One region of the Streptomyces sp. NPDC034111 genome, then DNA from elsewhere that is predicted to be linked to it. Evidence: predicted binding sites of a transcription regulator. Region 1 holds the regulator's gene; the other holds the start of a gene.

Region 1 (15,152 bases):
GACGTACGACGCGGAGCGCTCCAGCTCACCGTCGACGGCGACGGGCCGCTGGACCAGCCGGACCGTCTCCCGGTAGGCGGTGGCGTAGCGCAGCCGCTCGAAGAAGCGCTCCCCGCTGGCCGGGTAGTGGGCGGTGACCGGGTGCGGTACCCGGTCGAGGTTGATCCGCTGGATCACCCCGGCCAGGCCGAGCGAGTGGTCACCGTGGAAGTGCGTGATGCAGATCCGGTTGAGGTCGTGGGCGGCCACCCCGGCCCGCAGCATCTGGCGCTGGGTCCCCTCGCCGGGGTCGAAGAGCAGCCCCTGGCCGTCCCAACGGAGCAGATAGCCGTTGTGGTTACGGTGCCGCGTGGGGACCTGGCTCGCGGTGCCGAGGACGACCAGTTCACGTACGGACATGACCGGTCAGCCAGGAGGCCACTGGAGGCCACGGCCGCCGAGTACGTGCAGATGAGCGTGGAAGACGGTCTGGCCCGCGCCGGCACCGGTGTTGAAGACGACCCGGTAGCCCCGGTCGTCGACCTTGTCCTCGACGGCGACCTCACGGGACTCCCGCAGTATGTCGGCGATGACCTGCGGCTCGGCGGCGGCGAGGGTCGCGGCGTCCGGGTAGTGCACCTTGGGGATCACCAGCACGTGCGTCGGGGCCTGGGGGTTGATGTCGCGGAACGCGACAGTGGTCTCGGTCTCCCGGACGATGGTCGCCGGTACCTCCCCCGCCACGATCTTGCAGAACAGGCAGTCGGCCTGCGGTTCTCCCGCCACCGGTGGCTCCTCCCAGGTCATCCGTCCTGCGTACGGTACGCAGTCCTGGGATGCTACCGGGCGACCGCCCCCGGAGCGCCCACCCCGCACGGGCACGCGGGCGCGGGCACGATCCGGCGGCCCGGCGGGCCGGTCGGGCGCTGACGCGGCGAGCGGCACGGTGCAGGCCACCGGGATCACTAAGCTGGCGGTGATCGCTTTCGCCACAACCGGGAGTTATGCACCATGGCAACCACGCGCACCGCCAAGACCCACTGGGAAGGCAACCTCCTGGAGGGCAAGGGCACCGTCGCCCTGGAGTCCTCCAAAGTCGGTACGTACGACGTGAACTGGCCCGCCCGCGCGGAGCAGCCCAACGGCGTCACCAGCCCCGAGGAGCTGATCGCGGCGGCCCACTCCTCCTGCTACTCCATGGCCTTCTCGCACGGCCTGGCGGGCAAGGGCTACACCGTCGAGACCCTGGACACCCAGGCCGATGTGACGTTCCAGCCGGGTGAGGGCATCACCGCCATCGCCCTGACCGTCAAGGCCCGCGTCCCCGGCCTGTCCGAGGACGAGTTCCAGGCGGCGGCCGAGGACGCCAAGAAGAACTGCCCGGTGAGCCAGGCACTGGCGGGCGTCAAGAACATCACGCTGAACGCGGAACTGGTATGAGCCGAGGCCGGCCCCCCGGCCGGCCGGCTGAACGGTGAACGGCGGTGCGCCGGCGGGCCCTTGGGGCCGGCCGGCGCACCGCTGCGTTGTCAGTGGTCCGTGCCACGATCGTGGTGGTCAGTGGCTGAGGTTGGGGCCTAGCTCCAGCGGCCCGTGCGGCCCAGCAGAAGCGCGGTGGCCGCGGTGCCTGCCGTGGAGGTGCGCAGGACCGTCGGACCCAGGCGGTAGGGCGTGGCGCCGGCCTCGGCGAAGATGGCGAGCTCCTCCGGGGAGACACCGCCCTCGGGGCCGACGACGAGCACGATACGGCCGGTGGGCGGAAGCCCGGCGGTGGCGAGCGGGGAGCTGCCCTCCTCGTGGAGGACGGCCGCGAAGTCGGCGTCGGCGAGCAGCGCGGCCACCTGCTTGGTCGTCATCGGGTCGGTGACCTGTGGGAAGGTCAGCCGGCGGGACTGCTTGCCCGCCTCGCGGGCCGTGGCCCGCCATTTGCCCAGCGCCTTGGCGGCCCGCTCGCCCTTCCACTGGGTGACGCAACGCGCCGCCGGCCAGGGCACGATGGCGTCCACCCCGGTCTCGGTCATCGTCTCGACGGCCAGTTCGCCGCGGTCGCCCTTGGGGAGCGCCTGGACGACGGTGAGGGTGGGGTCCGGCGGAACCTCGGTGCGCAGTTCCGCGATGTCGACGGTGAGCCGGTCCTTGCCCTCGACGGCGGCGACCGTGCCGAACGCCCCGGCGCCGCGGCCGTCCGTCAGCACGACCTCCTCACCGACCCGCAGCCGGCGCACCGACACCGCGTGCCGTCCCTCGGGCCCGTCCAGGGTCAGCGCCCCTCCGGCCCGTACGTCCGCCAGTGATTCGACGAGGAATACGGGGGCGGTCATGAGCCGCCGCCCGCGGTGGCCCGGCTCAACGCGGCGTGTGCCGCCTCCACTTCGGCCACCAGGACGTCGACCAGCTGCGCGGCCGGCAGCTCCCGGGCCAGCCGGTGCCCCTGCCCCGCCCAGAGGTTGAGGCCCTGCGCATCGCCCGCCTTGGCCGCGGCCTTGCGCACGGTGGAGGTGAGGTAGTGGACGGCCGGGTAGGCGGCCGGGGCGTACGGGCCGTGCTCGCGCATGAAGCGGTTCACCAGCCCGCGGGCCGGCCGGCCGGAGAACGCCCGGGTCAATTCCGTATGGGTGAACAGGGGGTTGGTCAGCGCCTGCTTGTGGAGCGGGTTGGCGCCCGACTCGGGGGTGGCGAGGAAGGCGGTGCCCAGCTGCGCCATGGTCGCCCCGGCGGCCAGCACCGCGGCGATCTGCGAACCGCGCATCAGCCCGCCCGCGGCGATCACCGGGATCTGTACGGCCTCGCGGACCTGGCCGAGCAGGGCCAGCAGCCCCAGCGCCGCGCCGGTGCCGTCCGCGTGCGGATCGTCCCGGTGGGTGCCCTGGTGACCGCCGGCCTCCACGCCCTGCACACACACCGCGTCCGCGCCCGACCACTGCGCGGCCTGCGCCTCGGCGGCGGTGGTGGCCGTGACGACGGTGTACGTGCCGACCTTCGCGAAGGCGTCGAGGACGGCACGCGAGGGGCAGCCGAAGGTGAAGGACACCACCGGCACCGGGTCCTCCCGCAGGATCGCGAGCTTGGCCTCGTAGCCGTCGTCGCTGGGCCCGTCGGTGTCGCCGAGCTCGGTCTCGTACCAGGCGGCCTCGCCCGCGAGCTGCTCGCGGTAGACGTCGACGGCGGAGGGGTCGGCCAGCGAGGGCTGCGGCATGAAGAGGTTGACGCCGAAGGGCCGGTCGGTCAGCGACCGCAGCTGTTTGATCTCCTGATACATGCCGTCGGCCGTTTTGTAGCCGGCGGCGAGGAAGCCGAGACCGCCGGCGCCGCAGACGGCGGCGGCCAGCTCGGGTCCGGAGCCGCCCCCTGCCATCGGGGCCTGCACGATCGGGTAGCGGCAGAGATCGGTCAGTGCGGTGGGCATGGGCACATCGTGTCACGGGATGTGCCGAGCCCCCGCATCAGGGGCTCGGCACCGGTACGGCACTTAAGGGGTGGGCGAACACATCCCGTAAGGGACGCAAACGCCCCCTGCGGGGCCACAACGCGGCGGGCGTGTACGGGTATTCCCGCGGCTCACCACCCCGGGTCGCCCGTACGGGGACACCCTGCCCGCCCGTGCGGAGACGCCCGGCCCGCCCGTACGGCACGCCCGGCCCGCACTACCGCCGCCCGTACGGGCTACCGCCCGTTGAACGCATCCTTCAACCGCGAGAACAGACCCTGCTGGCCCGGCTGGAACTGGCCCGTGGGCCGTTCCTCGCCGCGGAGCTTGGCGAGCCGGCGCAGCAGCTCCTCCTGCTCCGGGTCGAGCTTGGTCGGTGTCTGTACCTCGACATGGACGATCAGGTCGCCGCGGCCGTTGCCACGCAGATGGGTCACCCCGCGCTGGTGCAGCGGGATCGACTGGCCTGACTGGGTGCCGGGCCGGACGTCGATCTCCTCGATCCCGTCCAGCGTCTCCAGCGGGCATTTGGTGCCCAGCGCCGCCGCCGTCATCGGGATGGTGACCGTGCAGTGCAGATCGTCGCCGCGCCGCTGGAAGACCGGGTGCGGCAGCTCATGGATCTCGACGTAGAGATCACCGGCGGGTCCGCCGCCGGGGCCGACCTCGCCCTCGCCCGCGAGCTGGATACGTGTGCCGTTGTCGACACCGGCCGGGATCTTGACGGTCAGCGTGCGCCGGGAGCGGATCCGCCCGTCGCCCGCGCACTCGGGGCACGGCGTCGGCACGACCGTTCCGAAGCCCTGGCACTGCGGGCACGGCCGCGAGGTCATGACCTGGCCGAGGAAGGACCGGGTGACCTGCGAGACCTCACCGCGGCCGCGGCACATGTCACAGGTCTGCGCCGAGGTCCCCGGCGCCGCGCCCTCGCCGCTACAGGTCGTACAGACCACGGCGGTGTCGACCTGGAGGTCCTTGGTCGTGCCGAAGGCCGCCTCGTTCAGCTCGATATCGAGCCGGATCATGGCGTCCTGGCCGCGGCGGGTACGCGAGCGCGGACCGCGCTGCGAAGCCGTGCCGAAGAACGCGTCCATGATGTCGGAGAAGTTGCCGAAGCCGGCGCCGAAACCGCCCGCGCCCTGGCCGGCGCCCGCCTGCGAGAGGGGGTCGCCGCCGAGGTCGTAGACCTGCTTCTTCTGCGGATCCGACAGGACCTCGTAAGCGGCGTTGATCTCCTTGAACCGCTCCTGGGTCTTCGGGTCCGGGTTCACGTCCGGGTGCAGCTCGCGCGCCAGCCGCCGGAAGGCCTTCTTGATCTGGTCCTGCGAGGCGTCACGGCTGATGCCGAGGACCGAGTAGTAGTCCGTGGCCACTTACGACTCCGCGAGGATTTGTCCGACGTAACGTGCCACTGCGCGTACCGCTCCCATCGTTCCGGGGTAGTCCATGCGGGTCGGTCCGACCACGCCGAGTTTGGCGACTGCCTCGTCGCCCGAACCGTAACCGACCGTGACGACGGAGGTCGACGTCAGGCCTTCATGGGCGTTCTCATGCCCGATGCGTACGGTCATGCCCGAGTCCTTGGCCTCTCCGAGCAGCTTGAGCAGCACCACATGCTCCTCAAGGGCCTCCAGCACCGGGCGGATGGTCAGGGGGAAATCGTGTCCGAAGCGGGTGAGATTGGCGGTACCGCCGATCATCAGCCGCTCTTCGGTCTCCTCCACCAGAGTCTCCAGCAACACCGACAGCACTGTCGAGACCGTGCCTCGGTCGTCCTGCTCGAAGGACTCCGGAAGATCCTGCACCAACTGAGGCACATCCGTGAAACGGCGCCCCACGACCCGGCTGTTGAGCCGCGCCCGCAGATCCGCCAGGGAGGTCTCGGCGAACGGCGCCTGGCAGTCGATCAGCCGCTGCTCGACGCGTCCGGTATCGGTGATGAGTACGAGCATCAGCCGGGCCGGGGCGAGCGCCAGCAACTCGACGTGCCGGACCGTGGACCGCGTCAGGGACGGGTACTGCACGACCGCGACCTGCCGGGTCAGCTGGGCCAGCAGACGGACCGTACGGCCCACGACGTCGTCGAGGTCCACGGCACCGTCCAGGAAGTTCTGGATCGCCCGTCGCTCGGGGCTGGACAGCGGCTTGACGCCCGCCAGCCGGTCGACGAAGAGGCGATAGCCCTTGTCCGTCGGGATCCGCCCGGCGCTCGTGTGCGGCTGGGCGATGTAGCCCTCGTCCTCCAGGGCCGCCATGTCGTTGCGAATGGTGGCCGGGGAGACCCCGAGCTGATGGCGCTCGGTGAGCGCCTTGGAGCCGACCGGCTCCTCCGTCCCGACGTAGTCCTGGACGATGGCGCGCAGCACTTCGAGCCTGCGTTCACTGAGCATCCTGCGCACCTCCAGTCCGGCCGTCCCGCCGTCTCGTAACTCCTGGCACTCACATGGGCCGAGTGCCAGACCCGGAGCCAGTGTACGGCCGGGTAGCACGGCCACGGCAAGGGCGACCCCGCGCAGCACCCCTCGGATGACCGTGTTCGGGCGATCTGCCGGGCAACGCTATCGCGAGGGAGCTAGCGTCTCGGTATGCGCACTGCTTGGGAAGAGGCCGGGTGGGAACAGCTCGGTGACGGTGTCGCCAGGCGCCGGATGCCGGGCTGGGACGAGACGATCGGCGTGATCGAGGGGTCGGCCGGCGTCATGATCGTCGACACCGGTGCGACCATCCGTGACGGCGCGGATCTGCGCCGGGCGATCCGCGGCGTGCTGGGCCGGGACGTGACGCATGTCGCGCTGACCCACCCGCATTTCGATCATGTGCTGGGCACCGCCGCCTTCGCGGGCGTCGAGGTGTTCGGCGCGGCCGGCCTGGGCGAGTTGCTGCGCCGCAGCAAGGACGAACTGCGGCACTCCGCGATGCGGCACGGTGTCGAACGGGACCTCGCCGCCGAGGCCACCGATCTGCTGGTCGTCCCGCACCACCATGTGCACGGTCAGCTGACCGTCGACCTCGGCGACCGGCAGGTGCTGCTCGCCAATGTCGGCCCGGGCCACAGCGCCCACGACCTGGCGGTCCTGGTGCCCGGCCGGCACGGCGCCCCTGAGATCGTCTTCTGCGGCGACCTGGTCGAGGAGTCCGGCGAGCCGCAGGCGGGCCCGGACGCGCTGCCCCAGCAGTGGCCCGCGGCCCTGGACCGGCTGCTGGCGCTCGGCGGCGAGGACGCCTTGTACGTCCCCGGCCACGGCGCCGTGGTGGACGCCGCCTTCGTCCGCACCCAGCGCGACGCCCTGGCCGTGCGTTTCGGTGTCGCTCCGCCCTCCTGACCGCCGTTCCGGTATTCCTGAGCCCTGCCCGTCCCTCCGACCAGAACAGAACAGGCCCCATGCAGAGCAAGCGCTACAGCCCCGACCTCACTCCGCCCTGGAAGAAGCAGTCGCCCGCCCCCGAGGTACCGGCCGACCCCGATCTGGTCGTCGAGGAGGTGACCACGGGCTTCTGTGGCGCGGTGATCCGCTGCGAGAAGAGCGCCGAGGGGCCGACGGTCACCCTGGAGGACCGCTTCGGCAAACACCGCGTCTTCCCCATGGCTCCGCGCGGCTTCCTCCTGGAAGGCAAGGTGATCACCCTCGTACGCCCGCAGAGCCGTCCGGCGCCGGGCGGCCCCGCCCGTACGGCCTCCGGCTCGCTCGCGGTTCCCGGCGCCCGCGCCCGGGTCGCACGCGCCGGGCGCATTTACGTGGAGGGCCGGCACGACGCGGAGCTCGTCGAGCGGGTATGGGGCGACGACCTGCGCATCGAGGGCGTCGTCGTGGAGTACCTGGAGGGCATCGACGACCTCCCGGCGATCGTCCGCAGCTTCTCACCCGGCCCGGACGCCCGTCTGGGCGTCCTCGTCGACCATCTGGTGCCCGGCTCGAAGGAGTCCCGGATCGCGGCCGAGGTGACCGGTGCGGACGTCCTGGTCGTCGGCCACCCGTACATCGACATCTGGGAAGCGGTGAAGCCGTCGTCGGCCGGTATCGCGGCCTGGCCGTCCGTGCCGCACGGCCAGGACTGGAAGACGGGCGTCTGCCGGGCCCTGGGCTGGCCGGAGAACACCGGCGCGGCATGGCAGCGGATCCTGTCGTGCGTGCGGACGTACAAGGACCTGGAGCCGGCGTTGCTGGGGCGGGTGGAGGAGTTGATCGACTTCGTTACGGTTGGCGGTGGTGTTTGACGCGGGGAGGGTGCCGAACCCCTCACCTTCCGCCGTGCTGCCGAGAGCGTTGACGCTGAGGGCACGCAGCCGATTGATCAGTCCACCAAGTCCCGCACCACCGCGTCGGCCAGCAGCCGCCCCCGGAGTGTCAGCACGGCCCGGCCGCGGCCGTAGGGCCCGGCCTCCAGGAGCCCGTCCGCCAGGGCGCGCTCGGCCGCGCGGGTGCCGGCGGGGGTCAGGAGCTCCAGCGGGCAGCCGTCCGACAACCGCAGCTCCAGCAGGATCCGTTCGACCCGCCGGTCCTCGTCGGCCAGCAGTTCGCGGCCGGCGCCCGGGGAGCGGCCGTCGCCGAGGGCCTGGGCGTAGGCGCCGGGGTGCTTCACGTTCCACCAGCGGACGCCGCCGACGTGGCTGTGGGCGCCGGGGCCGGCGCCCCACCAGTCGGCGCCGGTCCAGTACAGCTCGTTGTGGCGGCAGCGGGCGGCTTCGGTGGTGGCCCAGTTGGAGACCTCGTACCAGGTGAAGCCGGCCGCGGTGAGGCGTTCGTCGGCGATGAGGTAGCGGTCGGCGTGCACATCGTCGTCGGTCATCGGGACCTCGCCGCGGCGGATCCGGCGGGCGAGCTGGGTGCCCTCCTCGACGATCAGCGCGTACGCGGAGATGTGGTCGGGGCCGGCGCCGAGGGCGGCGTCGAGGGAGGCGCGCCAGTCGTCGTCGGTCTCACCGGGGGTGCCGTAGATCAGGTCGAGGTTGACGTGCTCGAAGCCGGCCGCGCGGGCCTCGGCGACGCAGGCCTCGGGGCGGCCGGGGGTGTGCGTACGGTCGAGGATCTTCAGGACGTGCTGCCGTGCGCTCTGCATCCCGAAGGAGACCCGGTTGAAGCCGCCCGCGCGCAGCTCGGCGAGGTAGCGCGGGTCGACGGACTCGGGGTTGGCCTCGGTGGTGATCTCGGCGTCCGGTGCGAGGCCGAAGGTGTCGCGGAGGGCGGCGAGCATCCGGACGAGGTCGGCGGCGGGAAGGAGGGTGGGGGTGCCGCCGCCGACGAAGACCGTCTCGACCGGGCGCGGGTCGTCCCCCAGGACCTTGCGGGCCAGCCGGATCTCCTCGACGAGGGTGTCGGCGTAGTTGTCGCGGGAGGCCAGGGCGCCGCCGGAGCCGCGCAGCTCGCTCGCGGTGTAGGTGTTGAAGTCGCAGTAGCCGCAGCGGGTCGCGCAGTACGGCACATGCAGATAGAAGCCGAGGGGCCGCCCGGCCGCCCCCGCCAGGGCATGACGGGGCAGCGCCCCGTCCTCGGGCATCGGCTCACCATCAGGCAGTGCGGAAGGCATGGGAACCATTGTCCGTCATGCGGCGGGCAGGGCGGTTCCCGCCGAGGGTGGCCCCGGTGGAGGCCCACGGAGACCGGGGAAGCGAGCCCTAGGTGGGGCCGCCCGCCGCCTGGAGGACCAGCAGCGCCAGGTCGTCGTCGGGCGGGGTCGGGTCGAAGGCGTGGACGGTGTGACGGATGTGGTCGGCGAGGGCGGTGGCGCCCAGACCGGCGCCGGCGGCGAGGGCCGTGGCCAGGCCGTCCTCGTCGTCGAAGAGCCGGCGGCCGGAGCGGCGCTCGGTGACCCCGTCGGTGACGCACAGCAGGGTCTCGCCGGGGCGGAGGTCAAACGATTCGCTGACGTATGTCGCGTCCTCGACCACCCCGAGCAGCATCTGCGGGGCCGCCACGACCCGGACCGTGCCGTCGGTGCCCAGGACGAGCGGCAGCGGGTGGCCGGCGCTGGCGAGGGTGCAGCGGGCGCCGCCGAAGCCGCCGGGGTAGGGGACGATCTCGCCGTAGAGGAGGGAGAGGAAGCGGGCCTGTTCGCCCTCCTCGCGGATCTCCACCGGCGCCTCCGCCCCGGCTCCGGCCGCCGCCACCGCGGCCGCGACCGCCGCGACCGAGTCCGCGGCCTCCCGGGCCATGGTCTTGTTGAGCCGGTCGAGGACGTCGGCGACGCCGAAGCCGTCGCGGGCCAGCAGCCGCAGCACCGGCCGGGCCAGCCCGGTCACCGCGGCCGCCTCGGGCCCGCTGCCGCACACGTCGCCGAGGGCGAAGCACCACCGGCCGTCCCCCGCGTCGAACAGGTCCCAGAAGTCGCCGCCCGCCCAGGCGCCCTCGCGCGGCTCATAGACCACCGCCGACTCGACCCCGGGCACCTGCGCCCGCCCCGGGGGCAGCAGCCGGCGCTGGAGCACCTGGCTGATCCGCTCCTGACGGCTGTACGCGCGGGCGGTGGCCACGGCGCGGGCGACCCGGCGGCCCAGGTCCTCGAGCAGGCCGACCACTTCACCGGGGAAGCGCAGCAGCCCGCCGCGGCCGAGGAGCAGTGTGCCGAGCCGGCGACCGCCGGCGACCAGGGGGCAGGCCAGCGCCGCGCCGCCCTGCTCACAGCCGCCGGGTTCGTGCGGCCAGGGCCAAGGGGCCGTGGTGGGCGTGCTGCGGGGCGCGGCGTCGCCCTGCCGCTCCGGCGGCTGTTTCTCCAGCGCCGTACGGAGTGAATCGATCCGGCTCTCGCTGCTGTGCCAGACGCGGGCGAGGTGCTGCTCCTCACCGTTGGCCGCGATGCCCCGGCCGGGTGCGCCGGCGTCGCCGTCGTAGAGCCACACCGCGCACCAGTCGGCGAGCCGCGGCACGATCAACTGGGCGGCGAGGGAGGCGACTTGATCGGCGTCGAGCTGTCCGGAGAGCAGGTCGGAGGCCTCGGCGAGGAAGGACAGGGCGCCGTTGTCGACCCGGCCCGCGCCGGCCTCGGGGCGGACGGTACGGCGCGGGGCGGGGGCCAGGAGCTCGGCCGCCCGCAGTTCGCGCTCCAGCAGCTGCGCGTCGTAGCCGGTCTCGGGTTCCGTCATCGCGCCCGGGGCCTCCACGGGCAGCCGGAACCATACGGTCTTCATCGCCCGGCGGTAGGTGATCCCCCAGGATTCGGCGACCGCGCTGATCAGCCGGAGGCCGCGGCCGCCGCTCTCGGAGGCGGAGCCTTCGGCCGCCGCGCACTCGGAGGGGGCGCTCTCGGCCCGGGCGCGGACCGGCTGGGTGGGGTGGCGGTCGGAGACCTCGATGACGACGGCGGGGCGGGGAGCCGGTCCGGGCTCGCCGCTGTCGCCCTGCTCGGGCGCCGGGTCCAGCCGGCAGCACAGTTCGACGGTGGTGCCCGCGTGCACCACCGCATTGGTCACCAACTCGCTGACCAGCAGCACCGCTTCATCGGCGAGCCGGTCGGTGAGACCGTCCGCACCGGGCAGCCGCTGGGCGGTCCATACGGCGAAGGAGTCCCGGACGAACTGCCGGGCGCCCGCCGCGGCCTGCGGATCGCCGGGCAGGCCGGTCCGCCGGCAGCGGTTGGCGGGACCCGCGGCCGGCGCGCCCACGGAAGCTCCGCAGGGCCCGCCGCCGGGCCCGCCCGGCAGCGTCGTACGCGTCGTCATGACGTCGTCGTCCCGTGCAGACGAGGTTGTCGTCCTCATTGAGCAACTCCCGAGCAGCTCCGCTACAGCGCCGGATGCGCCACCGACAGAGTGACAGAACGAGCGCAGCCATAAGCACTGAGTCACGGAAGTGGGAGGTCGTGGCGGCCAATTCGGCTGACGCGCCGAGGGAGTTGGCCGACGTGCAAAGGGTGGGCCGGGGAGCCTCCTTGGGCGACGTCAGCGCTACGGGCGGGCCGCGCAGGCCCGCCCGTTGGCGGGGGATTGCCGGTTACGCCTCCCGGGAGCCCGCGTACATCTCGTCCAGCAGATCCTTGAACGTCCGCTCCACCACCGGCCGTTTGATCTTGAGGCTGGGGGTCACCTCACCGTGCTCGATGTCCAGGTCGCGCGGCAGCAGCCGGAACTTGCGGATCTGCTGCCAGCGTTGCAGCCCCTCGTTGACCCGCTCGACATAGCCGTCGATCAGCTCGCGGACCCGGTCCGTGGCGACGACCTCGGCGTAGGTCCTGCCCTCCAGGCCGTGCTCCTTGGCCCAGCCCAGGATCGTCGGCTCGTCCAGCGCGATCAGCGCCGTGCAGAAGTTCCGGTTGGCGCCATGCACCAGCACGTTGGACACGAACGGACAGACCGCCTTGAACTGGCCCTCCACCTCGGCCGGCGCGATGTACTTGCCGCCCGAGGTCTTGATCAGGTCCTTCTTGCGGTCGGTGATCCGCAGATAGCCGTCGGGCGACAGTTCGCCGATGTCGCCGGTGTGGAACCAGCCGTCCTCCTCCAGGACCTCGGCGGTCTTCTCCGGCAGCCCGTGGTAGCCCTCCATGATGCCGGGGCCGCGCAGCAGGATCTCGCCGTCCTCGGCGATCCGGACCTCGGTGCCGGGGAGCGGCTTGCCGACCGTGCCGGTGCGGTAGGCCTCGCCGGGGTTGACGAAGCTGGCGGCGCTGGACTCCGTCAGGCCGTAGCCCTCCAGGATGTGGATGCCGGCGCCGGAGAAGAAGTAGCCGATCTCCGGGGAGAGTGCAGCCGAGCCGGAGACAGCGGCGCGCAGCCGGCCGCCGAAGGCGTTCCGCAGCGTGCTGTAGACGACGGCGTCGGCAATCTTGTGCTGGGCGCCGAGTGCGAACGGCACCGAGGTGCTGCCGGTGCGCCGGAAGTTGTCCTGGGAGGTCTTGGCGTACTCGCGGGCCACCTCCGCCGCCCACTGGAAGATCTTGTACTTGATGCCGCCGCCGGCCCGGGCCTTGGCCGCGACACCGTTGTAGACCTTCTCGAAGATCCGCGGTACGGCGGCCATGTAGGTGGGCCGGACCACCGGCAGATTCTCGATGATCTTGTCGACCCGGCCGTCCACGGCGATCACATGGCCGGTGGCGATCTGCCCGGCGGTCAGCACCTTGCCGAAGACATGCGCCAGCGGCAGCCAGAGGTACTGCACATCGTCCTCGGTGACCAGCCCGGTCGCCTGGATCGCGCGGGCCATGTACGCCCAGCAGTCGTGCGGCAGCCGTACGCCCTTGGGGCGGCCGGTGGTCCCCGAGGTGTAGATCAGCGTCGCCAGCTGGTCGGCGCGGAGCTCGGCGACCCGCTCCTTGACGCACTCGGGGTGCTGCTCCAGATAGGCGGTGCCGCGCTTCTCCAGCTCGGCGAGGGTGAGCAGCCACCCCTCGGGGTCGTCGGCCGCGGGTGCGGCGTCCGCCTCGTCGATGACCACGACATGCGCCAGGTCGGGCAGTTCGGCGCGCCGCTCCCGGGCCTTGGCGAGCTGTCCGGCGTCCTCCGCGATCAGCACCCGGCTGCCGGAGTCGGCGAGGATGTAGGCGGTCTCCTCGGCGTTGGTGCTGGGGTAGACCGTGGTGGTGGCGGCGCCGGAGCAGAGCACGCCGAGGTCGGCGAGGATCCAGTCGACGCGGGTGTTGGCGGCCAGCGCCACTCGCTCCTCGGGCCGTACGCCCAGGGCGATCAGCCCGGCGGCCACCGCGTAGACCCGCTCGGCGGCCTCGGCCCAGGTGAGCGCCTGCCAGTCGTCCGGGCCCTCCCCGGAGGCCGGGGGCACGGGCCGGCGGTAGGCCTCGATGTCGGGCGTGGCCGCGACCCGCTCCAGGAAGAGGTGTGCCACCGAAGGCGGCCGGTTTTCGATCAGCGTGTGGATGTCCGTCACGGCGTCCTCCGGGGCCCGCTTCGTTGCTGGTGACTCGCGAGTAACCTTTGAGCAGTGATCAGAGTAGAGCGCGTTGCGCCGACGCGTAAGGGGCTACGACCGACTGGTTCACGTTGTGACCAGTGCGATAGGTGTACCTAGCACGCGCATCGCCCGATATGCGAGCCACGCCGCTCACCGCCCACCAGACCACAGCGGGCCACCGGGACACGGGTTACGGCGGAACGGCACGCACCGCATTCATTCCGATGCGGGGCGGGGGCCGCCCCGTCAGCGGTCCGCCCGGAAAACCAGCAGGGCGCCGGTCCCCCACCTGGGGACGGCGCCCTGCCACGGCCTTCCGCTTCGCGCGCTGACGCTCCGCCGTACCGCGCTACTTCTTCTTGGCGTCGCCGTCGGAGTCCGAGGACAGCACCGCGATGAAGGCCTCCTGCGGGACCTCCACGCTGCCGACCATCTTCATCCGCTTCTTGCCTTCCTTCTGCTTCTCCAGCAGCTTCCGCTTACGGGAGATGTCACCGCCGTAGCACTTGGCGAGGACGTCCTTACGGATGGCGCGGACCGTCTCACGGGCGATGACCCGGCTGCCGATGGCGGCCTGGATCGGCACCTCGAAGCTCTGCCGGGGGATCAGCTCCCGCAGCTTGGCGACCAGCCGCACGCCGTACGCATACGCCTTGTCCTTGTGGGTGATCGCGGAGAAGGCGTCGACCTTGTCGCCGTGCAGCAGGATGTCGACCTTGACCAGGTCGGCGACCTGCTCACCGGTGGGCTCGTAGTCCAGCGAGGCATAGCCACGGGTCTTGGACTTGAGCTGGTCGAAGAAGTCGAAGACGACCTCGGCGAGCGGCAGCGTGTAGCGGATCTCGACGCGGTCCTCGGAGAGGTAGTCCATGCCGAGGAGGTTGCCGCGGCGGGTCTGGCACAGCTCCATGATCGCGCCGATGAACTCGCTCGGCGCCAGGATCGTGGCCCGTACGACCGGCTCATGCACCTTGTCGATCTTGCCCGTCGGGAACTCGCTCGGGTTGGTGACCTCGTGCTCGGCGCCGTCCTCCATGTCCACGCGGTAGACCACGTTGGGCGCGGTGGCGATCAGGTCGAGGCCGAACTCGCGCTCCAGGCGCTCCCGGATGACCTCCAGGTGCAGCAGGCCCAGGAAGCCGACGCGGAAGCCGAAGCCCAGGGCCGCGGAGGTCTCCGGCTCGTAGACCAGCGCGGCGTCGTTGAGCTGGAGCTTGTCGAGCGCGTCGCGGAGCTCGGGGTAGTCCGATCCGTCCAGCGGGTACAGGCCCGAGAACACCATCGGCTTGGGGTCCTTGTAGCCGCCGAGCGGCTCGTCCGCCCCCTTGGTGAGCTGGGTGATCGTGTCACCCACCTTGGACTGGCGGACGTCCTTCACACCGGTGATGAGGTAGCCCACCTCACCGACCGACAGCCCGTCCGCCGCCTTCATCTCCGGCGAGTTGGTGCCGATCTCCAGCAGCTCGTGCGCGGCACCGGTGGACATCATCTTGATGCGCTCACGCTTGCTGAGCGTGCCGTCGACCACCTTCACGTACGTCACGACACCGCGGTACGCGTCGTAGACCGAGTCGAAGATCATCGCGCGGGCGGGTGCGTCCTTGACGCCGACCGGGGCCGGCACCTCGCGGACGACCTTGTCCAGCAGCTCGGGCACGCCGACGCCGGTCTTGGCGGAGACCTTCAGTACGTCCTCGGGGTCGCAGCCGACCAGGTTGGCCAGCTCCGCGGCGAACTTCTCGGGCTGCGCGGCCGGCAGGTCGATCTTGTTGAGGACGGGGATGATCGTGAGGTCGTGCTCCATCGCCAGGTAGAGGTTGGCGAGGGTCTGGGCCTCGATGCCCTGGGCGGCGTCGACGAGGAGGATGCAGCCCTCACACGCGGCGAGCGAGCGGGAGACCTCGTAG
Region 2 (15,152 bases), on a different contig from region 1:
GGCCATCAAGCCGACCGGCAGCCAAGCCGACCGGCCAACAAGCCCACCGGCCAACTAAGCCGACCGGCCAACAACCCGACCAGCAATCAGGCCGGTATCAATCAACCTGACCTCAACAATCAAGCTGACCAGCCATCAAGCCCCACCGCCAATCAAGCCGCTCGGCCGAAGCCCGAACCACCCGGCGACGGAGGGCTCCCGGCTTGTCGCCCGCCTACCCGGATCCATAATGTACGTACATCCGTGCATCCGCACAACGCACCCCACCCGAGCGGACACCAACCGCCGTGCCTGGCGCCCGCCCACCTCTCCCGGAGGCCGACCGTGCACTTCGCGCAGTACTACCTCGACTGCCTCTCCCAGGCGTCGTATCTGATCGGCGACCAGACCAGCGGACGCGCCGTCCTCGTCGACCCGCGCCGCGACATCGACGACTACCTGCACGACGCGGACGCCGCCGGACTGCGTATCGAGCTCGTCATCGAGACCCACGTTCACGCCGACTTCCTCTCCGGCCATCTCGAACTCGCCCGGGCCACCGGAGCCACCATCGCCTTCGGGGAGGCCGCCGAAACCGGCTTCCCCATAAGGCGGTTACGGGACGGCGAGCGCATCTCCCTGGGGGAGCGCGACGACGAAGGGGTCACCCTCACCGTCCTCGCCACCCCCGGCCACACCCTGGAGTCCATCTGCTTGGTCGTCCATGAACGCCCCGACGACGACGTGCCGTTCGGCGTGCTGACCGGCGACACCCTCTTCGTCGGCGATGTCGGGCGCCCCGACCTGCTCTCCGCGGCCGGGCACTCCCCGGAGGAGATGGCCGCCCGCCTGCATCGCTCCCTGCACACCAAACTCATGGTTCTCCCGGACGCGACCCGGGTCTTCCCCGCACACGGCGCCGGCTCGGCCTGCGGCCGTAGCCTCTCCACCGAGACCAGCTCCACCATCGGCGACCAGCGCCGCCTCAACTACGCCCTACAGCCCATGCCGGAGGCGCAATTCGTCCGGCTGGTCACCGCCGGACAGCCCGCCACCCCCGGTTACTTCGCCCACGACGCGGCCCTCAACCGGGACGGCCACCCCCTCCTGGACGCCGCCCCGCTGCCCGTCCTCACCCTTCAGGAAGCGCTCACCGCCCGCGACCGGCAAGGCGCCGCCCTCCTCGACTGCCGCCCGCTCGCCGCCTACACCCGCGCGCATCTGTCCGGCTCGCTCCACACGAGCCTGGACACCCGGTTCGCGGAGTACGCCGGCAGCGTGGTCGCCCCGGGCACCCCGATCGTGCTGCTCGCCGAGCCCGGCGCCGAGAAAGAGGCCCGGCTGCGCCTCGCCCGCATCGGCTACGACCACGTCATCGGCCATCTGCCCGACCCCGCCGCCGTATTGGACAGCGCACCGGAACTCGTCCGGCACAGCCACCGCATCCAGCACGACGACGACCTGCCGGCCCACGCCCAGGTGGTCGACGTGCGCAACCCCGCCGAATACGAGGCGGGCGCCCTGCCCGGCGCCCACAGCATCCCGTTGGCCACCCTCCCCGACCGCATCACCGAACTGGACCCGGCCCGTCCCGTCGTCCTCTACTGCCGCAGCGGCAACCGTTCGGTGATCGCGGCAGCGCTGCTGGAGGCGCGCGGGTTCGGCGAGGTGTGCGATGTGGTGGGGGGATTCGAGGCGATGGCATCAACGGGGAGTGGCGCGGGAGTGGGGTGAGGACGCGCAGGGGACGCCTGCACGCGGGCGTACGTACGGGACGACGGCGCGCGGGCGTACGAGACGATGCCACGCGGGCGTACGGGACGACTGCATGCGGGCACCCGGGGCTCGCGGCCGCGCCCCGCGCCCCGGGCCCCGCGCCCCGTCGAATTTCGCCTCGCCTCGCCTCGTCTCGCCCCAGAGCCTGCCTCCCATCCGGGCACCCCTCACCAAGGTCCTGCCCCTCGCCGGCCTCTGGCCCTCATCAGGCCTTGGCCCTCCTCATGCCCTGCCCCTCATCAGGGCCGGGCCCCGCCCCGTCGACTGCTCCCGTCGGCTGCTCCCTGACCCGGGCCGCCGCGCGCACGCCCCAGAACGCCTACGAGCCCGAGCGCCGCGGCGGCGAGCAGGCAGGCGGCGGCAGGGAGGGCGAGCGACGGGTGGAACGCCGGAAGACCCGCGCCACCGCCCGTACCTCCGTCCGCCCCGACCAACGTGAGCCCGACCCCCGCCGTGGCCGTCATCACGGCCTTGGTCACCCCGGACGCCTCGCCCGCCCGCTCGCGCCGTACGACCGCCTGCGTGCCGGTCAGGGCCAGCGCACCGGCCACGCCCAGCGCCACCCCGGCCGCCGTCGACGACAACAGCAGGGCGGCCGGCCCCGCACCCTGCCCGGTGGTCCACAGCCCCGCCGCGGCGGCAGACAGGCAGAGCGCCATCACCGGCACCGCCGCCGCGGCCCGCACCCGGCCGGCCCACGGCCCGCCAACCGCCAGCGCGACCGCAGGAGCGACAAAGGCAACCCCGGAGCCCAACGCCGACCACCCGTGGCCCCGTTGGAGCAGCAGTGGGACCGCGTACAACAGGGCCACGGTCGCGGAGTTGGCGACCGCGCCCGCCGCCGTCAGCGCCATGTACGGACGATTACGGAACAACGTCAGGTCCACCAGCGGGGCAGGGGCGCGGCGTTCGGCCCGGACGAACAGCGCGCCCAGCGCTGCCGCGGCCACCGCCCAGCCCCAGGACGCGGGGTACTCCAGCCAGCGGGCCAGACAGGCCGGCGCGCCGGTGGAGGTGACAGCACCGGTGCGGTCGAGGGGGAACCGCCCCGCCTCCGGGTCGCGCGACTCGGCCGTGCGGCACACGCACCATGCGGAGGCCCCGCACAGCGGCACCGTAAGCCAGAAGACGGCCCGCCAGGAGACGGACTCGGCGAGCGCGCCACCGAGGAACGGCCCGCAGACGGTGGCCAGTCCGGCCAGCCCCAGGGCCGTCCCCAGCGCCCGCTGTCCCCGCCCCGATGTGCAGGTGTTCGTCAGCAGCGCCAGACCGGCGGGCATGATCAGCGCGCCGCCCGCGCCTTGTAAGATCCGCGCCGCCACCAGGAGCGGCAGCGAGGGTGCGAGTGCACACAACGTGGCGGAGGCGGCGAAGAGCGCCAGCCCCAGGGTCAGCAGCCGGCGTCGCCCGTAGAGGTCGCCGAGTCGCCCGGCGACCGGCATCAGCGAACCGGCGGCAAGGAGGTAGCCGCTGACGACCCAGGGCGTGGCGGCCGGGGAGCCGTGCAGGTCGGCGCGGATGACGGGCAGCGCGGCGTTCAGCGCGAAGGAGTCCAACTGGACGCAGAACGCGGCCGTGGCGACACCGGCCTGCGCCCAGAAAGCCTGCGGGCGCGGGCGGGGGCGTGGGCGTGGACGGGAGCGCGGGCGGCGGGCGGCCCATGGGCGCCGTCCCGGCCTCGGGGTCGGATGCGGTACGGGTTTCGGTGTTACGGGCATGGGCGCACCTCTCAATCTCACAGGCCCTCTCGCACAAGGCATGCGAAGAAAAGACGAAACAGGTGGGGAGAGGAGGGATGGAGTGCACCAGAAGCGGGCAGACCCTTTGAGGGCCGCAGGGACTCGCCGCAGGGAACTCGCTAAGGAGCCCTGAGGGCCGCGGTGCGGGAAGGGGCGGGCGCCGGCCCCGTAAAGCGGACGTTCAGCGAACGTTGATCGATGATCGTCATGCTGGTCCGCATGTTGCGCAGTGTGATCTCAGAGCATGCAGATGACGCCCGGGAAGTTCAAGAGCCGGACGCGTCGCGGATCGCCCTCACCTGGACCGGGGAGCCAGGACGTCTGGAGGAGCTGACCCATGGAATGCTCCTCGACCAGGCCAAACGGGCCGCAGCGGCGCTCACCAGACTCGGCGTGCGGGCCGGCGACCGGGTCGCGGTGCATCTGCCACTGGTCCCGGAGTCGGTGATCGCCACGCTCGCCTGCGGCCGGCTGGACGCGATACGTACCACGCTGCCGGTCTCGCTGACCGTGCCCGAACTGGTCGCCCGGACCCGGGAGTCGGATGCCCGGGTGGTGATCACGGCGGATGCGGCGTTCTGGGACGGGGCAGTACGGCCGGTGAAGCCGCTGCTCGACCATGCACTGGCGCGAGGCGCGGCCGCGGGGGGCGCGTCACAGCGGAAGGTGCTGGTGGTGAACCGGTGCTCGCGACCGGTCTCCTGGAAGCCGGGCCGCGACCTGTGGTGGCACGAGGCGCTGAACGGCATGACGGCCCACCGCTGACCGGCCGCACGCACCGCCCCTGGCCCACCACCTCACCCGTCATCTCACGACGTACCTCACCGCTATCCCTCACCGCCATCCCTCACCCACTAAGGCCATAAAACGGGCAATTGGCCTCATGGGTGCCTAGCGTGGTGTCCGTGCGACACGCCTCGGACGCCCCAACCGCCCCGGACACCACGTCGGCGGTAACGGCGATGCCCTCCCGGCCGAGGTCACCGGCCGTCGGCGCGACGCTGGTGGCCACGACCGCCGCACCCCTGCTGCTCACCGCCACCATCCTGGCCAGCCACATACCGCGGAACGTCGACGACTCCGCACGGCTCCCCTCCGCGCTGCTTCCCTACGCACTGCTCCCCTGCGCCGTGGCCACGGTCTGCCTCACCTTCGGCGTCGCCCGCCGCTCCACCCTCCGGACCCGCGACCCAGCCGCCGACCGACCGCCACGCCACATCCTCGGCTCCCGGAGAAGAACCCCCGGCGCCCCCTCGAACGCCCGCAGGCCCGCCCGCCAACTCCTCTCCGGCGGCCGCATCCCCGCCGCGTTCGTCACCTCCCCGCTCACCTCCCCGGTCGCCTCTCCGCGCACCTTCCCGCTCACCTGGGGAATGGCTCACCTGCACCGCGGCAACCGGCGCCGTACCCGACTACGCAGTGCGACTCCGGTGCTTCAAAGCCGTGTTCGGCGTCAACTCTCCGACGCCCTCGGCCGGGCCCTGTTCCACGGCCCCTGCCTCGGCCTCGCCGCCGCCTTCGTCATCGCACAAGCCGGATCGCCGCTGTGGCGACACCTAAGGGCCCGCCCGCTACACGGCGACGCCCATCTCACCCCCCTGGCACGGAACTTCACATGACCGGACCCCAACCGCCGCTCAGCCAGGCCAGAACCCGCGGCACCCACCAATAACACCGCCCCCCACAGGAAGGCGCTGCCCCATGCCGCCCGATGAGCACGCGCACGCGCACCCTCGTCATCCGCTCCCCGGAACCGACCGGGGCCGCCCCCGCAGGCGCGGTCATGGCTCGCAGAGCCCACCGACCCGGCCCCGCGACGGCCAGCGCCCGCACCCCATACCCACCCACGACAAGGGCCACTAGGACCAGGACCAGGAACGGGCCTTACGGGCGAGCGCGTGGAACCGGTCGAGGAGTCCGGCCGTACACAGGGCGAGTTGGCCCGTGCCGGCGTGCAAGTCCGCTGCCGTCCGGGTCTCTGCCGGGGTGAGGATCATGAAGCGCGGCCGGGAGCCGTCGGGTGATTGATGATGCGCCCGCTGTAGAGGTGCGGGCAGGCGCCATGCACCGTTAGGGCAGCATGATCGTCGCGGATCTCGGCTACCGGTACGGCGCGATGGTGCAGGTGGTAGCTCGAGGCAGTGGTCGCCCGTCTGCGGTGGCGCGTGGTGCGAGCCGGAGGGGCCGAACGTACAGTCGCCCACCGACAACGGGCCGCCGGCCGGAGGCAGCCGCGCAGCTGCCGAGGCGTTCTACGGGCGAAGGGATCTACGGGACCCCTGTCGGCCAGGGGGCACATCCGGCTCGCCCGTACCCTGGAGGGGTGAGCACCACCCCCGAATCCGAGCGGACCCCAGGGCCCGAGGCTGCCTTCGACGGCGACGACGTCCGAGACGGCGACGACGTCCGCGACCGCAATCCCGGCACCGGCCCCGCCCCCGACCCCGACGCCGGTCCCGGTTCCGATCGCGGCCGGGCTGACGTATCCGAGGCCGCGTCTGCCGCGCGTCCCGCGCCCACCCCCTCCGCCGCGCGCCTGATCTTCGACGATCCGCTGAGCCAGCAGTCCTCGGACGACACCGACCGCGGCTGGGGAGAGCGGCCCGCCGGTAGCGACAGCGCCGCCGACCTCGCCCGTTTCCTCGACGAAAAGCCGCCCCACCACCTCTGAGTGAGGCGACAGGGCGGCATGGGCCGGCCGCTGACGCCCGCTAGTCCTGAGCCTGGGTCCGCTGGGCGCCGATGGTGCCCGAGCCGGTGGAGGGCATGGTGGGGGAGGCGAGGCGCTGGGCGATCAGTGCGTCGCGGATCTCGGTGAGCAGCTCGACCTCGGTGAGACTTGCCGGGGTGTCCTCGGCCGGCTTCCTGGCCGCCTGGCGATCCTTCCACTTGTTCATCGGAAGGATCATGAGGAAGTAGACGACCGCGGCGGTGATCAGGAAAGTCAGCGCCGCGCTGACCACCGAGCCCCAGAGAACGTAGATGCCGTCGGTGAACTGGCCCGTCTTCTTGTCGGTGTGGCAGGACGTGAGGCAGGCCTTGTAATTGTCGAGGTTCTGCGAGCCCAGGGCACCGATGATCGGGTTGATGACGCCCTTGACCACGGCATTCACGATGTTGGTGAACGCCGCACCGACGACGACCGCAACCGCGAGTTCGATGACGTTGCCGCGCATCAGGAAATCCTTGAATCCCTGAAGGACGCCCTTGCTCTCGCTCACCTGACAGCCTCTTTCCACGCTCACTACGGACGGTGCACCAACAATCAGCACCGCAACTTACGGCAGGGCGGGGCAGGGATGTCCAGTCGCGCAACACGAACCGGCGATCGGCCAGGGCCGCGGTGCGGATCTGGCGGAGGGGGTGGGTCCGGTCGAGGGGACCGACGGATTCGGCGGTACCGGTGCGGTGGGCGCGCCTCCATTGGCGCGCGGCAGGTGCCCCGCCACTCGCAGCAGTCTGGCGTGAGGCCCGGGGCGACGCCACTCGATCTTGGAGCATGATCATCGCCCTTCCGGCGCCGCCGCCGACGGGCAGCCCGCCGCGGGAGCGGTGCGTACGGCACCGTACGAGGCGCCGCCGGCCAGTGCTGCGGCGGCCATCGCCAGGCCGGCGGCCACCAGGCGCCGCCGGCCGCCCCGTCCTCCGTGGAGCCTGCCGCCACCGGCCCGTACCGGAGCAAAGTGGGGCACTTCACACGGTGGGGGCGTGGGGAGTGGTGGGGAGAGGTCCGATTCCGTGTCGATGAGGGGGATACGGGGATGGAGGCGGGGAGCGGTGAGGGAGGGCGGGGTGGGCCGCGTTTGTGAGGCGGGGTTTGTGTGGGACGGGGGGCGCGCCTGTGAGGCCCACGCGGGCACGGAGGTGGAGGGCGCCTCAGGGCGGGAGGGGGAGGGGTTGGTGTGGGGCATGGGTGGGCACCGCCTCGGGTTGGAGGGCTGTGGATGATCCGGCGATCACCACCGTGCCGCAGTTCGCTCGCGCCCGCTCCGGGCTGTGCACAACCCCGCCTTTGTGGATAACTCGGCCACCCACGAGGGGGAGGCCGAGTGCGGCGGGGCCGAGGCGTTACGGCAGCTCGATGCCCAGATCCCAGCCCGCGTGGGCGTTGGCGCACAGGCAGTCGCGGGCCGTGCTGTCAGGGAGGGCGGCGACCGCGTCGAAGAGGACCTCGCGCAGCCGGCCGACGTTCTGGGAGAAGACGCTGAGGACTTCTTCGTGGGAGACGCCGTCACCGGTCTCGGTGCCCGCGTCCAGGTCGGTGACCAGCGTCAACGAGGTGTAGCACAGGCTCAGTTCGCGAGCCAGGACGGCTTCGGGGTGGCCGGTCATCCCGACCACCGACCAGCCCTGGGCGGCGTGCCAGCGTGATTCGGCGCGGGTCGAGAAGCGGGGGCCTTCGATGACGACGAGGGTGCCGCCGTCGACCGGCTCCCAGTCACGGCCGCGGGCCGAGGCGAGGGCCGCCCGGCGGCCGGTGGGGCAGTACGGGTCGGCGAAGGTGAGGTGGACGACGTTGGGGATGCTCCCGTCGGGGAGCGGTTCGCCGTCGAAGTAGGTCTGCGGGCGGGCCTTGGTGCGGTCGACGAGCTGGTCGGGGACCAGGAGCGTGCCGGGGCCGTACTCGGGGCGCAGACCGCCCACTGCGCACGGGCCGAGGACCTGGCGTACGCCGAGCGAGCGCAGCGCCCACAGGTTGGCGCGGTAGTTGATGCGGTGCGGCGGGAGGTGGTGGCCGCGGCCGTGCCGGGGCAGGAACGCCACCTGGCGGCCGGCGATCTCTCCGAGGAACACCGAGTCGCTGGGGGCACCGTAGGGGGTGTCCACCGTGATCTCGGTCACGTCGTCGAGGAAGGAGTAGAACCCCGAACCGCCGATAACACCTATTTCCGCGTCAGCCATGGCGGTCACCCTAGCGGGACGGGCCGCCGCGGCGACGGCCGGTTGTGGGGATGCGAGCAGGACGCAAGAAAGTCGTAAGGCGTAGGGCACCCGCCCGAGCGAGTCAGGAGGCGGCGTCACGTAAGGCCCGGGCGGGTCAGGAGGCTTGAGGCTTGACGTGAGCGAGTCGTGGAGCGCCCGCGTGGACACCTGAGTCGTAGAGCACCCGCGTGGACACGGCCGGTCTCCGTAAGGCGCGAGAAGCGCCGGGCCCCGTCGTCAGTTGATGACGACGGGGCCCGGTGAAGTGGTACGGGTGGGCAGCTCAGGCGGCGGAGCTGGTGCTCGACGTGCTGCTGGAGGACGACGCGGCCGGGGTGGCCGACTTGGTGTCGGAGCTGCTCGACGAGGAGCCGGCGGAGTCGGAGGAGGACGTGGTGCTCGACCCGGAGCTCTTCGCGGGGCTGCTGCTGGACGACGCGCCACGGCTGTCGTTGCGGTAGAAGCCGGATCCCTTGAAGACGATGCCGACCGCGGAGAACACCTTCTTGAGGCGTCCGTTGCAGCTCGGGCACTCCGTGAGCGCATCGTCGGTGAACTTCTGCACCGCCTCGAGGCCCTCGCCGCACTCGGTGCACTGGTACTGGTAGGTCGGCACTTGACTTCCTCCTGGCACTCTCACTCGATGAGTGCTAACGACGCTCCATATTGCAGTATTCCGGCGCGCCAGTCCACTGCGACCGGCCTTCGGGTGACCGACTCCACGTCCGACCCGAAGTCCGACCCGACGTCCGACCCGACGTCCGGGCCGGCTCTCGACTCCACGTCCGGCTCCGCGTCCGCCCCGCTCGGCTCACGCGTTCGCCAGCTCCCGTTCGCGGCCCTCGGCGGCCGTGCCGGCGGTGGCGGAGCTCTGGGTGGTGAGCAGGGTCGAGGAGCGCGGCAGCAGGTGCGCGCGGAGTGCCAGGAGGACCGTCAGGGCCAGTGCCGTTCCGGCCAGCGGCACCAGGAAACCGGTGCTCGGCCCGAAGTGGTCGGCCAGCTGGCCGGCGGAGGTGGCGGCGGACGCCTGGCCCAGTGCGACGGCGCCGGTCAGCCAGGTGAAGGCCTCGGTACGGGCGGTGGCCGGGACCAGGGACTCGACCAGCGTGTAGCCGGTGATCAGGGCCGGGGCGATGCACAGGCCGACCATCAGGCCGACGGCGCCCAGCAGCGGCACCGCGGTGACCGCCCACAGCGGGGTGGTGGCCAGTGCCAGCAGCCCGTAGGCGACCAGCAGCCGGCGGCGCGGGCCGACCTTCCAGGCGATGGCGCCGCAGGCGATGCCGGCGAGCATGTTGCCGCCGGCGAAGATCCCGTAGAGGACGCCGTTGATGCCGGGCTGTCCGATGTGCTGGGTGAATGCCGTCAGCGAGACCTGCATACCGCCGAAGACGGCGCCGATGCCGAGGAACGCCACGATCAGTACGCGTACGCCGGGCACCGACAGCGCCGAGACGCGCGGCCGGTCGCCGGAGGCGTCCTGGTGCACCGGCGGCTGGCTGCGCTTCTGGGAGGCGAACAGCAGCCCGCCGGCCAGCGTCAGCGCGGCCTCGGCGAGCAGCCCGGCAGCCGGGTGGATGCCGGTGCACAGCGCGGTGGCCAGCACCGGACCGACGACGAAGGTGAACTCGTCGGTGACCGACTCGAAGGCGGCGGCCGTCGGCATCAGCGGGCTGCCGCCGAGCTGGGAGGCCCAGCGGGCCCGCACCATCGGGCCGACCTGCGGGGTCGAGGCGCCCGTGGGGACCGCCACCGCGAGCAGCGCCCACAGGGGCGCGTGGGAGAGGGCCAGCGCGATCAGCGCCGAGACACCGGCGACGTGCACCAGTACGCCGGGGATCAGCACCGCGCGCTGCCCGAAGCGGTCGGCGAGCTTGCCGTTCTGCGGGGCGAACAGCGCCATCGAGACACCGGTGGCGGCGGAGACCGCACCGGCGGTCCCGTAGGAGCCGGTGGTGGATTCGACGAGCAGCACGATGCCGATCGTCAGCATCGCGAAGGGCTGCCGGGCCAGAAAGCCGGGCAGCAGGAACGTCCATGCACCAGGGGTGCGGAGCAGTTGTCCGTAACCGGGACGGGAATCCTTGACCGCGGATGCCACGGCCGGGCCTTTCTGCCGCCTGGTAGCGCGCCGCCCGCGAGGTCGTCACGGGAACGCGCCGAGAGCTGTCCTCTCGCGCAGGACCGAGTGATACCGCGTGGTCCGCACCCCGAGAGGTGGCTGCGTGTGGCAGGGGACCGCGGCCGCCGAGCGGTCGCGCCAGCTCTGCATCAGGCAGAGTTGGTTCGTAGTTGTTCGCTCTTCATACTACAGGCCGGCGGGTGCGAGGCCCTGGGATTAACCAGGGCTTCTTGTGGTTTTCCCTGGGATCCATGGAGATTTGCAGCACATTCCCGGTGCTTGCCCCGGATCCCGCACGGCCGCGGCCGGTTAGTGCCCGCGGGGGCGCCGCGGGGCGCCGTCGGTGCCCAGCCAGCCGGCCAGCTTGCCGCCCCTGGAGACCGCCTGAAGGCGGCGTTCGGCCGCGTCGCGCACCGGGTCGGTGGCGACCACCAGCAGCTCGTCGCCGCGCCGCAGCACCGTCGTCGGCGAGGGGACGAAGCTGGAGCCGTCCCGGACGACGAGGGTGACCGCGGCCCCCGCGGGCATCCGCAGCTCGCCGACCTCGACACCGTGCATCCGCGAGGCCGGCCCGATGGACGTGGACAGCAGGTGGCCGCGCAGCCGCTCCAGGGGTGCCGACTCGATGCCCAGGTCGGCGGGCTCCTCGCCGTCGCCCAGGTCCAGCCGCTTGGCCAGCCACGGCAGGGTGGGGCCCTGGACCAGGGTGTAGACGACGACAAGCACGAAGACGATGTTGAAGACCGACTGGCTGCCGGGGACGTCGGTGACCATCGGGATGGTGGCCAGCACGATGGGGACCGCACCGCGCAGCCCGGCCCACGACAGCAGGGTCTTCTCCCGCCAGGGCACCCGGAACGGCAGCAGCGCGGCGAAGACGGACGTCGGGCGGGCCACCAGGGTGAGGATCATGCCGATGAGCAGCGCGGGCACGATGTCGTCGAGCAGCTTGTGCGGGGTGACCAGCAGGCCCAGCAGGACGAACATGCCGATCTGGCCGATCCAGCCCACGCCCTCGGCGAAGCCGCGGGTGGCCGGTGCGTGCGGCAGTTTTGCGTTGCCGAGGATCATCGCGGCCAGGTAGACGGCGAGGAAGCCGGAGCCGTGGGCCAGGGCGCCGGCCGCGTAGGCGGAGACCGCGATGGCCATGACGGCGATCGGGTAGAGACCGGAGGCGGGCAGTGCCACATGCCGCATCCCGTAGGCGCCGAGCCAGCCGATGGCCAGGCCGATGGCGGCGCCGATCGCCAGCTCCAGGGCGATCGTGCCGAGCAGGACGTACCACGGGTCGACCGGTCCTGCGGTGGAGAAGGCGACGACGAGGATGACCACCGGGGCGTCGTTGAAGCCGGATTCGGCTTCCAGAACACCCGTCAGACGCGACGGCAGCGGCACACTGCGCAGGACGGAGAAGACCGCCGCGGCGTCCGTGGAGGAGACCACGGCGCCGATCAGCAGCGCCTGGCGCCAGTCCAGTCCTGCCAGATAGTGCGCTCCGGCCGCGGTGACCCCCACGCTCACCGCGACGCCGGCCGTCGAGAGCGCCGCCGCCTGAGGAAGGGCCGGTTTGATCTCTTTCCATTTGGTGCCCAGGCCGCCCTCGGCGAGGATCACGACCAGCGCGGCATAGCCGAGGAGTTGGGTCAGCTCCGCGTTGTCGAAGATGACGCCACCGAGGCCGTCCTGCCCTATGGCGACGCCGATCCCCAGATAAATGAGCAGGCTGGGGAGCCCGCTGCGCGACGAGACCCGTACTGCGGCAACCGCGATGAGCAGGACGAGCGAGCAGATCAGCAGGAGTTGATTGAGGTGGTCGACAGTCAGGAGCTGGTCCTTCCTCGCTCGGGTCCGGTCGGTGGCTTTGGGGTGGCCTTTCCTTACCTTATCTAGTTACTGAGACTAACAATTTACCATTGCTTGAATCTTGGAAGTGCTGGCTCTGACTCCGCGTAGGGGTCGCCGAACCCGTGCGCCTATGGTTGCTCCAGCACTCCCACCCTGCCCCTCGAAGGACAGAGATGCCCGCCAACAAGTCCGGCCCAGTCCCCAGGAAGAAGAAGGGGCGGCGCGGCCGCCTCGTCGCGATCACGGTCGTGCTGCTGCTCGTGGCGGGCATCGGCTTCGGCGCGTTCTGGGGAGTAAGCACCGTCCGTGCCTCGTTCCCGCAGACCACCGGGTCGCTCAAACTCCCGGGCCTGACCGACCCGGTGGACGTCACCCGTGACGCCAACGGCATCCCGCAGATCTACGCCGACACCGACGAGGACCTCTTCCGCGCCCAGGGTTATGTCCAGGCCCAGGACCGCTTCTGGGAGATGGACGTCCGGCGCCATATGACCGCCGGCCGCCTCTCGGAGATGTTCGGCAAGGGCCAGGTCAAGACCGACGAATTCCTGCGCACCCTCGGCTGGCACCACGTGGCGCAGAAGGAGTACGACACCAAGCTGTCGCCCAGCACCAAGAAGTACCTCCAGGCCTACTCCGACGGCGTCAACGCCTACCTCAAGGACCACCAGGGCTCCGCGCTCTCCCTGGAGTACGCGGCACTGGACTTCGAGAACGACTACAAGCCGGAGAAGTGGACGCCGGTCGACTCGGTGGCCTGGCTCAAGGCGATGGCCTGGGACCTGCGCGGCAACATGCAGGAGGAGATCGACCGCTCCCTGCTGACCAGCCGCTTCACCCCGGAGCAGATCGCCCAGCTCTACCCGGCGTACCCGTACAAGCGCAACCAGCCGGTCGTCGACGGCGGCACGGTCGACCCGGCCACCAAGCAGTTCACGCCCAAGGGCTCGGCCAACTCCGCCCCCGCGGGCGCCGCCTCCGCCGCCACCGGCCTTCAGACGCAGCTGTCCTCGCTGTCCAAGACCCTCGACGAGATCCCGGCGCTGCTCGGCCCCAACGGCAACGGCATCGGCTCCAACTCCTGGGTCGTCTCCGGCGCGCACACCACCACGGGCAAACCACTGCTCGCCAACGACCCGCACCTGGCACCGCAGATGCCCTCGCTCTGGTACCAGATGGGCCTGCACTGCCGTACCACCGGCCCCAAGTGCAACTACGACGTCTCCGGCTTCAGCTTCTCCGGCATGCCCGGCGTCGTCATCGGCCACAACCAGAACATCTCCTGGGGCATGACCAACCTGGGCGCGGACGTCACCGATCTGTACCTGGAGAAGATCAACGCCGCCGGGTACTTCTACGACGGCAAGCAGCAGCCCTTCCTCACCCGCAAGGAGACCATCAAGGTCGCCGGCGGCGAGAGCCATGAGATCACCGTCCGTTCGACCCGCAACGGTCCGATCGTCTCCGACCGCGACAAGGAGCTCGGCAACGTCGGCAAGGACGCCCCCGTGGGCAACGCCGCCCCGGACCGCGGCGACGGCTACGCGGTCTCGCTGCGCTGGACCGCGCTGGACGCCGGCAAGTCCATGGACGCCGTCTTCGAGATGGACCGGGCCAAGGACTGGACCGGCTTCCGCAGGGCCGCCGGCCACTTCGAGGTGCCCTCCCAGAACCTGATCTACGCCGACACCAAGGGCAACATCGGCTACCAGGCGCCCGGCCGGATCCCGGTCCGCGGCAAGGGCGACGGCCACGCCGACGGCACCTACCCGGCGCCCGGCTGGGACCCGGCCTTCCAGTGGAAGGGCTTCATCCCGCAGAAGGCCCTGCCGTACGAGTACAACCCCAAGCGCGGCTACATCGTCACCGCCAACCAGGCCGTCACCGACCAGAAGTACCCGTACCTGATCACCAAGGACTGGGGCTACGGCTCCCGCAGCCAGCGGATCAACGACCTGATCCAGTCAAAGATCAAGGACGGCGGCAAGGTCTCCACCGACGACATGCAGACCTTCCAGAAGGACAACAGCAGCGAGATCGCCCGGCTGCTGACGCCCTACCTGACGAAGATCGACATCAAGGACAAGTACGTCCGCGACGCCCAGCAGCTGCTGGAGGGCTGGGACTTCACCCAGGAGCCCGACTCCGCCGCGGCCGCCTACTTCAACGCGGTGTGGCGCAACACCCTCAAGCTCGCCTTCGGCAACAAGATGCCCAAGGAGCTGCGGGTCGAGGGCCAGTGCCTGACCGTCCGCCCGGCCGACGAGACCGGCCCCGCCGACCGGAACGACACCTACATCCGCGAATGCGGTGAGCGGGCCGGCGACACCGCCCAGCCCGACGGCGGCGACCGCTGGTACGAGGTCGTCCGCAACATCCTCGACGACCCGGACAACGCGTGGTGGAAGACCGAGGACCGGCCCGGCCGCGCCGGCGACAAGAACCGCGACCAGCTCCTCGCGCACGCCATGACGGACGCCCGCTACGAGCTGACCTCCAAGCTGGGCAAGAACATCGACAACTGGACCTGGGGCCGGCTGCACCAGATGTACCTCCAGAACCAGACCCTCGGCACCGACGGGCCCGGCATGCTCCAGGGCCTGTTCAACCGCGGTCCCTGGAACCTCGGCGGCGGTGAGGCCGCGGTCGACGCCACCGGCTGGAACGCCGCCGGCGGCTACAAGGTCACCTGGGTCCCGTCGATGCGGATGGTCGTCAACCTCGCCGACCTCGACAAGTCCCGCTGGATCAACCTCACCGGCGCCTCC

Evidence for each region. The regulator HrcA, encoded in region 1, represses chaperone genes, less so after heat shock. The targets are predictions, from matches to a motif close to TTNGCACTCNGNNNNNCNGAGTGCNAA.
Region 2: ACZ55A_RS13085 (FmdB family zinc ribbon protein) is a predicted target of HrcA. The motif match lies at 9,045-9,071, and genes of this name have one in related genera.

Annotation. Positions count from the first base shown of each region.
Region 1 covers NZ_JBVIST010000001.1:1,004,468-1,019,619, forward strand. The annotation lists gene ACZ55A_RS04480 (ribonuclease Z) at 1-399, opposite strand, end outside; gene ACZ55A_RS04485 (histidine triad nucleotide-binding protein) at 406-765, opposite strand; gene ACZ55A_RS04490 (OsmC family protein) at 991-1,419, shown strand; gene ACZ55A_RS04495 (16S rRNA (uracil(1498)-N(3))-methyltransferase) at 1,557-2,300, opposite strand; gene ACZ55A_RS04500 (nitronate monooxygenase) at 2,297-3,385, opposite strand; gene dnaJ (molecular chaperone DnaJ) at 3,643-4,779, opposite strand; gene hrcA (heat-inducible transcriptional repressor HrcA) at 4,780-5,796, opposite strand; gene ACZ55A_RS04515 (MBL fold metallo-hydrolase) at 5,992-6,729, shown strand; gene ACZ55A_RS04520 (DUF3097 domain-containing protein) at 6,789-7,622, shown strand; gene hemW (radical SAM family heme chaperone HemW) at 7,700-8,932, opposite strand; gene ACZ55A_RS04530 (SpoIIE family protein phosphatase) at 9,021-11,099, opposite strand; gene ACZ55A_RS04535 (AMP-dependent synthetase/ligase) at 11,332-13,221, opposite strand; gene lepA (translation elongation factor 4) at 13,595-15,152, opposite strand, start outside.
Region 2 covers NZ_JBVIST010000004.1:214,946-230,097, reverse strand. The annotation lists gene ACZ55A_RS13120 (rhodanese-like domain-containing protein) at 325-1,713, shown strand; gene ACZ55A_RS13115 (MFS transporter) at 1,995-3,473, opposite strand; gene ACZ55A_RS13110 (AMP-binding protein) at 3,714-4,259, shown strand; gene ACZ55A_RS13105 (hypothetical protein) at 4,400-5,113, shown strand; gene ACZ55A_RS13100 (hypothetical protein) at 5,818-6,165, shown strand; gene mscL (large conductance mechanosensitive channel protein MscL) at 6,206-6,715, opposite strand; gene ACZ55A_RS13090 (S-methyl-5'-thioadenosine phosphorylase) at 7,563-8,396, opposite strand; gene ACZ55A_RS13085 (FmdB family zinc ribbon protein) at 8,701-9,033, opposite strand; gene ACZ55A_RS13080 (MFS transporter) at 9,229-10,518, opposite strand; gene ACZ55A_RS13075 (potassium/proton antiporter) at 10,849-12,363, opposite strand; gene ACZ55A_RS13070 (penicillin acylase family protein) at 12,558-15,152, shown strand, end outside.